2 regions of the Gluconacetobacter diazotrophicus PA1 5 genome follow, and region 1 is predicted to be linked to the other one. Evidence: predicted binding sites of a transcription regulator. Region 1 holds the regulator's gene; the other holds the start of a gene.

Evidence for each region. The regulator LexA, encoded in region 1, represses DNA repair genes until DNA is damaged. The targets are predictions, from matches to a motif close to TGTTCTANNTANGTTC.
Region 2: a site for LexA is predicted at 2,052-2,067, ahead of GDI_RS00500 (ImuA family protein). Genes of this name have one in related genera too.

Annotation. Positions count from the first base shown of each region.
Region 1 covers NC_010125.1:1,956,445-1,961,271, forward strand. The annotation lists gene bioD (dethiobiotin synthase) at 1-1,331, shown strand, start outside; gene lexA (transcriptional repressor LexA) at 1,348-2,109, opposite strand; gene GDI_RS09160 (molybdopterin molybdotransferase MoeA) at 2,298-3,503, opposite strand; gene rpmG (50S ribosomal protein L33) at 3,662-3,829, shown strand; gene GDI_RS09170 (FtsB family cell division protein) at 3,923-4,252, opposite strand; gene eno (phosphopyruvate hydratase) at 4,372-4,827, opposite strand, start outside.
Region 2 covers NC_010125.1:105,952-110,778, forward strand. The annotation lists gene GDI_RS20155 (transcriptional regulator domain-containing protein) at 1-142, shown strand, start outside; gene GDI_RS00485 (DUF2285 domain-containing protein) at 93-608, shown strand; gene GDI_RS00490 (SOS response-associated peptidase) at 619-1,278, opposite strand; gene GDI_RS00495 (hypothetical protein) at 1,315-1,725, opposite strand; gene GDI_RS00500 (ImuA family protein) at 2,116-2,877, shown strand; gene GDI_RS00505 (Y-family DNA polymerase) at 2,792-4,315, shown strand; gene GDI_RS00510 (error-prone DNA polymerase) at 4,312-4,827, shown strand, end outside.

The DNA.
Region 1 (4,827 bases):
TGGCCGATCGGATCAGGGCCGCCTGCGATGCGGCCGGTGGCCTGGCGCCGGCCCGTATCCTCGAACTGGGTTGCGGCACCGGTTTCCTGAGCGCCCATCTGCGCCGCCTGTTCCCCGATGCCATCCTGACGGTTACCGATCTGGCGCCGGAAATGGTCGAACGCGCGCGCGCGCGCCTGACGCCCCTGGGCGGGGACGTCCGCTATGCGGTCGTGGACGCGGAAGATCCCGCATCGGTCGGCACGGGGTTCGACCTGATCTGTTCCAGCCTGTCGATGCAATGGTTCACGGACCCCGCCGCAACGCTGGACCGCCTGGCCGCGCGGCTGGCGCCGGGCGGCATGATGGCGCTTTCCACCCTCTGCGCCGGCAGCTTCGCGGAATGGCGTGCGGTGCACCGGGCGGCGGGACTGGACTGCCCGGTGCCGTCCTATCCGGGCCTGGAGCAACTGCAGGCCGACTGGCCCGGTGCCGGGGTGGGGTCATGGCGGCACGAAACGCTGATCGACCATCCCGCATCCGCGCTGGATTTCGTGCGCGAACTGCGCCAGATCGGCGCATCCCTGCCGCGCGACGGCGCACGGCCCGCGGGGCCGGGCACGATGCGCCGGCTGTTGCGCGATCTGGACAACCGGGGCGGCGTTACCGCGACCTACGAGATCGGATACGGCCTGTTTCGCACGCCGTCGCGCCGGGGCGTGTTCGTGACCGGTACCGATACCGAGGTCGGCAAGACACTGGCGGCGGCGTGCCTGGTCCAGGCCTGGAATGCGTCCTACTGGAAGCCGCTACAGACCGGCATTGCCGAGGACACCGCCGACAGCGTCACCATTGCCGCGCTGTGCGGCGTGGACCCGGCCCGGATCGCCCGGCCCGCCGTGGTCCTTCCGGCCCCGCTGTCACCCTTCGACGCGGCGGAGCAGGACGGGATCACGCTCGATGCCGCGCGGATCGTACTCCCGCCCGCCCGGGACGCGCGTCCCGTGGTGGTCGAAGGGGCAGGTGGGGTCATGGTCCCGATTACGCGCGACTGCATGATGATCGACCTGATGGTCCGTTTCGCCCTGCCGGTGGTGGTGGTGGCCCGCAGCCAGCTCGGTACGATCAACCATACGCTGCTGACCCTGCAGGCCCTGCGGTCACGCGGCCTGGCCGTCGCCGGCGTGATCCTGAACGGACAGCCGTCGCGCGAGGCACGGCGGGCGATCACCCTGTTCGGCGGGGCCCGCGTCCTAGCGGAATTTCCGCATCTGGATCAGGTCGGTCCCGAACAGGTCGCGAACCTGGCCGGCTTGCTGCCGTCCTATGACGATCTGTGGTGCTATCCCTGAAACCCGTCCGTCCCGGTCAATACCGGCGGAGCAGGCCGACGAGCTGGCCCTGGATTCGGACCCGGTCCGACGGGACAATGCGCGGCTCGTAGCGCGCGTTGGCCGGTTCCAGCGCGATGGTGCTGCCGCGCCGGCGCAGCCGTTTCAGCGTGACTTCCTGGTCGTCGATCAGCGCGACGACGATCTGTCCGTTCTGCGCCACGTCGCCCCGGCGGATGATCACCGTATCGCCGTCCAGGATTCCGGCCTCGATCATCGAATCGCCCGCGACTTCCAGCGCATAATGCTCGCCATGGCCCAGCAGGTTCATCGGAACCTCGATCTGCGCCCCGGTTTCACGCAGGGCCTCGATCGGCTGGCCGGCGGCGATCCGACCATAGAAGGGCAGGTGAATCGCCCCGGCCTCGGTCGCAACGGACGCCCCCGCCAGCCGGTTGGCGAAATCACCCTTGATGACATTGGGCACGAAGGATTCGGCAGCAGCGGACTCGTCGGTGGCGGGTGCGGTGACCGGCGGGGGACCGGATTCCGCCAGGGGCGGCTTGCCGGTGGCGGCCGGCATGGTTTCCGGCAGGCGCAGGACTTCCAGGGCGCGGGCGCGGTGGTGACGGCGACGGAGGAAATCCCGCTCCTCCAGCGCCGAAATCAGGCGGTGGATGCCGGATTTCGACCGCAGGTTCAGCGCATCCTTCATTTCGTCGAAGGAGGGTGAAAAGCCCGTCTGTTTCAGATGCCGGTCGATGAACAGCAGCAGTTCATGTTGCTTGCGCGTCAGCATTGGCACCCCCGTGATCGTACTGTTCCGATGGTTGGCCGATCCGTTACCAGGGCATGGAACAAACAGGAAACCTAATGCCGATGTTCTATATTGGTTCCCCCTGCGCCGTCAACAGCCCTCGGAGGCTGCCCGGAAATGTGGGCTGGTGGGCGAGAGTGCCGCGCAGCGCGCATTTCCGGTCAGCCATCTCAGATGGACAGCGTATCCAGGCGGATGATCCGGCACGGCTCGCCCGTCCGGGCCGCAGGGGCGTGGGGGGCGCGCAGGATCAACGCCTGGCTGTCCGCCAGGGTGCGCAGCATGGCCGAATCCTGTCGCGGGAACGCGGTGGCGAGCAGGCTGCCGTCCGCCGCCCGGTCCAGCCGGGCACGCAGATGGTCCGCCCGATGGTCGTTCGCCGGCAGGTCGCCCCCCAGTGTCGCCAGGTCGTACGCCACCATCGGGTCGCTGCGGCCCGCCAGTACCCGGATTGCCGGCATGGCGAAAACGATGGCGCAGATCATGGCCGCCACCGGATTGCCCGGCAGGCCCAGCACCGGCACCCGGCCGATTCGGCCATGCATCAGCGGCTTGCCCGGACGCATCGCGATCTTCCAGAAATCGACCGACAGCCCGATCCGCTCCAGCGCCCGCTGCACCAGATCATAGCGGCCGACGCTCGCCCCCCCCACGGTCAGCAGCAGGTCCGCACTCTCGACGCCCTGGGCCAGCCGCGCGATCTCGGCTTCGTCATCGCGCGCGATCGGCAGCATCACCGGCGTTCCGCCACAGGCCCGGACCAGCGCCGCCAGCATCGGGGCGTTGGAATTGGCGATTCCCCCCGGCGCGATCGTCTCTCCCGGCAGCGCGATTTCATCGCCCGTCGCCAGGATCGCGACGGTCGGCTTCCGGTGGACGGGAACCCATGCGTGATTGGCCGCCGCTATCAATCCGACCTCGCGCGCCAGCAGCAGCCGTCCGGGGGCCACCACGATCTGCCCCAGGGCGAAATCCTGGCCGCGCCGCCGGATGTGCCGGCCCGCCTGGGCGTCCGCGCTCGCGGTCATCCGCCCGTCCGATTCGGTCGCGTTTTCCTGGATCAGCACGCTGTCCGCCCCGTTGGGCATCACGCTGCCGGTATAGATCCGCACGCACCCGTCCGGGGTGACGACGCCGGGGAAGGGGTGGCCGGCGGGGCTCTCGCCGATCACCGGCAGGGTCGTACCGGCCCGGCAGTGCGCCGCCTGGACCGCGTATCCGTCCATGGCCGAAATATCGGCTGGCGGATTGTCCAGTCGCGCGGCAATGCCGGCCCCCGCGACGCGCCCCCAGGCCTCGGCCAGGGGCACGAGTTCCGGCCCCATGGGAATCAGTTCCGCCAGGATTCGCTCCTGGGCCTCGGACACGCTCAGCATTGGTCCCGTTCTCCCCCGTTTTGGCGCGAATCACACATATCTGGACGATCGGTGCGACTAACGCTTGACCTCGGGGCTGTGTATGCGCATTTTCCGCCGACTTGAACCACTGCTGCACCTGATTGTTCCAGCAGCGGCGGAGCAGTGCTGAGGATTCCATGGCCAAGAGTAACACGATTCAGATCAAGCTCGTCTCGTCGGCGGACACCGGGTATTTCTACGTCACGAAGAAGAATGCCCGTGCCCAGACCGGCAAGCTCGAAATGCGCAAGTACGATCCCGTCGCGCGGAAGCATGTCGCCTTCCGCGAAGCGAAGATCAAATAAGCAGGCGGGCTCTACGGGACATGTCCCGTGGAATCGGCACAAAAAAGCCGGGTGGTCCATCGGACCCCCGGCTTTTTTCGTTGGGTTTCCCCTTTAGTAGAGGTGTTCGTGCGCCCCGTAGGGGACGACCAGTTCATCGGGTCGGGACAGGTTCAGCATCGCCCGCGCCCGTTCGTCCAGCGTGTCGCTGTCCAGCGCGCTTTCCTTCAGCCCACGCACCCGACGGACCCAGACCTGCTGTTCCGCCATGGCGTCCTGCTGGGCGGCCCGGGCCTCGGCCAGCAGTTGCAGCTGCGCCTTGTAGCTCTGCAGCCCATGGTCGCCCTGCATGACGTTCCAGCCGAAATAGGCGGTCAGGCCGATGAACAGGGCAGGGGGAATGACCATGCGGATTGCCCGTCGAATCATCCGGCCGATCTGCATGGTCTGGTACGCCCCCTTGTCGCGTTCAGCGAATTCCATCGCGAACTATTCCCGATCCGGTGGCGGGAGGGAACAGTTTTTCCCTCCCTTTCCGCCGGATCGGTACGTTTTCCGCGCGATCAGGCCGTCTTGAGGATCGTCCGGCCAGCGTAACGGGCCGCAGTGGCCAGTTCGTTCTCGATCCGGATCAGCTGGTTGTATTTCGCCGTGCGGTCGGAGCGCGACAGCGAGCCGGTCTTGATCTGCCCGCAATTGGTCGCGACGGCCAGGTCGGCGATGGTCGAATCCTCGGTTTCGCCCGAACGGTGGCTCATCACGGCGGTATAGCCCGCGCGCTGCGCCGTCTCGACCGCTTCCAGCGTCTCGCTCAGCGTGCCGATCTGGTTCACCTTCACCAGCAGCGAATTCGCCACCCCGGCCTTGATGCCACGGCGCAGGCGGTCCGGATTGGTCACGAACAGATCGTCACCCACCAGTTGCACCGTCTTGCCCAGCGTCGCGGTCAGCACGGCCCAGCCTTCCCAGTCGTCTTCCGCCAGGCCGTCCTCGATCGACACGATCGGGTAGCGCGCGGC
Region 2 (4,827 bases), 1.9 Mb from region 1:
AGATGCCGAGGCGTTCGCCCGGCGCTGGGGGTTGCGATTTCGAAAGTGTCCGCACTGCGCTGAACCCGCGTACTGCGTTGTGGAGTGCTGCGGTGCTGCCGGGCGTGATCGCGCTGATGGAAGCACCGACCGGTCTCGCTGACCCGGATCACCCGCCGTTCACCTCCGTTTTTATCGGATTGCCGGCGGGCCAGGTTGGTGAACTCCTGCTTGAGCGCCCCGGCGTCGTTCTGCGCCTGCATCTGGTGACGTCGGAGATCGAAGCCCTCTCTGTCGTCCTGCCGCTCGACGCCCTGTTCGAGGTGCGCGTCCAGGCCGCGTTGCGGCTCTGGCGCGCGTTGATGGGCCGGCGCTCCGGACCCGATCCCGCGACCTTGTCGCCAGATCGGGTCACTCGGCTGATCCTGGCGCTCCGTACGCTCGATGGGTTGGACGCCGGGGCGACGCAGCATGAGATCGCGTTCGTCCTTTTCGGTCAGAAGGTTTCCTCACGGGACTGGCTCTCGCACGATCTGCATTTCCGCATGAAACGGCTGGTGCGTTTCGCGCGCGTGCTGACAGAAGGAGGATACCGGCGCCTGCTGCTCCATCCGTTCCGGGGACGATAGCGAGAGGGGGCTATTGCCGTGATGGGTCTTCCGGGGTCGCCCTGGCAACAATGGTCAGCGTGCCGTCAGGCAACGGGTTCTGCAAGAGCAGCGCATCGTCGATCGGCGCCGTCATCCAGCGGTCGATCTCCTCCCCGGTGGCCAGGACCACCGGCATGGCCTCGGGATGAATGGCTCCGACTTCGTGGTTCGGCTTTGTCGTAAGAAAGCCGAACAGGTCGTCCGTCGTCTCTCCGTCCTTCGCCTTGCGCACGGACGTCCACCGGCACCAGATGCCGGCAAAGAAAGCGAGCGGACGCGTCTCACCGAACGCGAACCAGGCCGGCGGCCGGGAACCGTCCGGCTGCGGTTCGGGCTCGGCGAAGCTGGTAAAGGGCACGACGCAGCGATGCGCGACATCGAGCCACGGCCGCCAATGCGGCGACTGCGGATTGCGGATGTTGGTCACGCCCCGATCGACCGTCTTGCCGGCGAGATAGCGGGGCGGCGTCGGCATCCCCCAGCGCGCCATCATCAGTTCGCGCCCGTCCACCGAATTGCGAACGATCGGCGCCATCATGTTGGGATAGATGCCAGGTAACGGCGGGAGATTGCCGGTGCGGTCGACCATGACCTTTGCGAGGTCGCGGATCGCCTGCTGGTTGGTGGTCATCGAAAACAGATTGCACACGGATCGCTTTCTCTTCCCTCGTCTCGCACGCGATGGCTATGCCCGCGAAGTCCAGCCGACGAAGCTCAGCCAAAGGCCTAACAGCAGTACGATAGCGGCGGCGATCAGCAACAGCGGGGGCGTTTCCACGATCGCGGCCGTCATGGCGGCGCCGAGGCTCGGCACAACCATGAGCGCCGCGCCCTTGAGCGTGATGACAATGCCGATCAGAGAAATTGCAATCGCACTCGGGCTCTCCCACCGAAGATGGAGTGCGACGATGGCGAGGCCCGCCATCAGGGTGAACGCGCCGGTGGCCAGCACCAGTGGGCCGTTCTGCATGAAGACCGGCAGCAGCATGGGCAATGTGCCCAGGCGGGCGAACAACGCGACAGCGAGCACCACGAGATAGGGCCCGATGATACGGGCCAGGGTTTGCGTCCGAACCGCGGGAAGATCGTCGGGCATCGGTATCTCCATACATGCGGCAATGGGAGGAACGCATGGAGCGAAGGCAAGGAACACATTATTTTTCGCGAAGTTGCGCCATCCTGACCTGCCCCTGGTGGTCGGGGACTCGGGCGGACGGCGGATCCCGGCTCTGGCGCCGTGCATGACGGCCTGGCCTTGCGCCGCGTTCAAGCCGTCGAGAGGGGGGCGCTCTCAGCGCTGCGGACGTAACCCCCTGTCCTGCAATGGAATCACGGTGTCGCTGCCACGATGTCGATTCCGGCTTTTCCGCCTGGGGCGACCCCTGCACGTGCGATGCGGCGTTGACTCTTGGATAGAGTAAGGAACAAATAGGGAACAAAAGACCCCGACCGCCGGTTGGGAACCCATCCCGGAAACCGATCGACCATGTCCACGCCCCTATCCCGTCCCCCGCTGGAGGCGCTGCGGGACCAGATCCGCCGTCTCGAAGGATCGGCCACCCGCCGACGGGCCGTGCTGCCCTTTGGCATCCGTGACATCGATCGCCGCCTGCCGGGTGGCGGCCTGGCGCTCGGCGCCTTGCACGAGGTGGCAGGCGGCGGGAACGACGCCCTCAACAGCGCGGCCGCCGGGCAGTTCGCCGCCGGCATCGCCGCGCGCACCAAGGGCAAGGTGCTGTGGATTGTCACCCGCCAGGATCTGTTCGCCCCCGCCCTGAAACAGGTCGGACTGGGTGGAAGCCGGGTGATCTATGTCGAGGCCGGGGCGGACCAGGATGTCCTGGCCTGTTTCGAGGAGGGACTGCGGCATGGCGGTCTGGGTGCCGTCGTGGCCGAGGTCGCGCGTCTGTCGATGACCGCCTCCCGCCGGCTGCAACTGGCGGCCGAGACGTCCGGCGCGCTGGGGATCGCCGTCCGCCGCTGGCGCCGGCAGACCGAGGCGGCTGATTTCGGCCAGCCGACCGCCAGTGTCACGCGCTGGCGGATTTCGGTCCTGCCGTCTGAATCCCTGCCGGTGCCCGGCGTCGGACGGGCGCGCTGGCTGCTGGAACTGATCCGGGCGCGGGCGGGAGAATCCGCCGATTTCGAAGTGGAGGCTTGCGATGGCAAGGGTCGTCTCTCTCTTCCTGCCGCTGTGGCCGACGGACCGGATCAGGAAAAGGCTGGGCGCCGACGCACCCGCGCCTGAGGCGCCGCTGGCGCTGGTCGGGCGCGAGGGACGACGCCGCGTCGTGCTTTCGGTCGATCTCGCCGCCCGCAAGGCGGGCGTGCGTCCCGGCACGCCGGTCGCCAAGGCGCAGGCGCTTTACCCTGATCTGATCACCATGGATGCCGACCAGGAGGGCGACCGGACCGGGCTGGAGAAACTGGCGTTGTGGTTCCAGCAGCGGATCGCCCCCCTGGTGGCGGTGGACGTGCCTGACGGTCTGGTGCTGGATACGACCGGCGCCGATCATCTGCATGGCGGCGAGCCGGCCATGCTGGCGGAAATGGTGCGGCGGCTGCGAGACGCCGGCATCACAGCCAAGGCTGTGGTCGCCGACACGCTGGGCGCAGCCCATGCGCTGGCGCGCTATGGCCGCGCGCGCACTCTGGTGGTGCCGGCCGGGGAGACGGCCGCCGCGATCGCGGACCTGCCGATCGAGGCCCTGCGCCTGCCGGACAATATGATCGAGGACCTGCGGGCGCTGGGCGTCGCGACCATCGCTCCGCTCGCCGCGATGCCGCGCGCGCCGCTTGCGCTCCGCTTCGGGCCGGACGTCGCCCGCCGGCTGGACCAGGCCTATGGTCGCATCAGTGAGGCCATCCTGCCGGTCCGGCCGGTTGACCCGGTCATGGTCAGCCGGAATTTTGCCGAACCGATCGGGGCCGCCGAGACGATTGCCCGCTATATCGGCAGGCTGGTCCCGCCGCTCTGTCAGGGACTGGAAGAACGCGGGCAGGGAGCCCGGCGTCTCGACCTGGTGCTGCACCGCGTCGACAGCCGCACCGAGGCGATCCGCATCGCCACCGCGACGCCGGTGCGCGACGCCAAGCGCCTGGTCAGGCTGCTGTGCGAGAAGATCGAAACCATCGATCCGGGTTTTGGCATCGAGCGTATGGTCCTGACCGCCACACTGGCCGAGCCGATCGCGCCGCGCCAGAAAATCTCCTCGCTGATCGCGGAGGAAGAACCGGATGTTTCGGATCTGATCGATACCCTGGCCAATCGCGTGGGCCATCGTTCCCTGTATCGCTTCGCTCCGGTGGAGAGCGATGTGCCGGAGCGGTCCTTCTGTCGAGTGCCGGCGCTGGCGCCGGACGACCAGAAGGATTGGCCGGAGCACTGGCCACGTCCGACACGCCTGCTGGCGCGGCCGGAGCCGGTGCAGGCCATGGCGGAACTGCCGGATCAGCCGCCGCTGTTCTTCATCTGGCGTGGAGTGCGGCGGAAGGTGAAATGCGCTGATGGGCCGGAACGGGTGTTCGGCGAATGGTGGCAGGGCGATGCCGAACTGACCACGGTGCGCGATTATTTCCGTCTGGAGGACGCATCCGGCGAGCGGTTCTGGGTCTATCGCTCGGGTGACGGCGAGCACGGGGAAACCGGCTCGCAAGGCTGGTTTCTGCATGGGATCTTCGGATGAGCCGCTATGCCGAATTGCAGGTGACGAGCTATTTCTCGTTCCTGCGCGGGGCGTCGTCGCCGCTCGAACTGTTCGAGCAGGCGAGGGCGCTCGGTATCGCGGCATTGGGCATCGCCGACCGCAATTCCCTGGCCGGCATGGTGCAGGCCCATGTCGCGGCGAGGGCCACCGGCGTCCGGCTGGTCGTCGGCTGTCGCCTCGACCTCGCCGATTTCCCGCCGGTGCTGGTCTATCCGACCGACCGCGCGGCCTACGGCCGCCTGTGCCGGCTGCTCAGCCTGGGCAAGAGCCGTGCCGGCAAGGCCAGATGCCATCTGCTCTGGGAAGACCTGGTGGCCTGGGGCGACGGGTTGCTCGCCATCCTGGTCCCCGACGTCGCGGACGAGGCCTGCGCCTTGCATCTGCGCAAGCTGAAGGACGCGTTCCATGACCGCGCCTATATGGCGCTGACCCTGCTGCGTCGGCCCAACGACCAGATGCGGCTCTACGCGTTGGCGAATCTTGCCCATCGG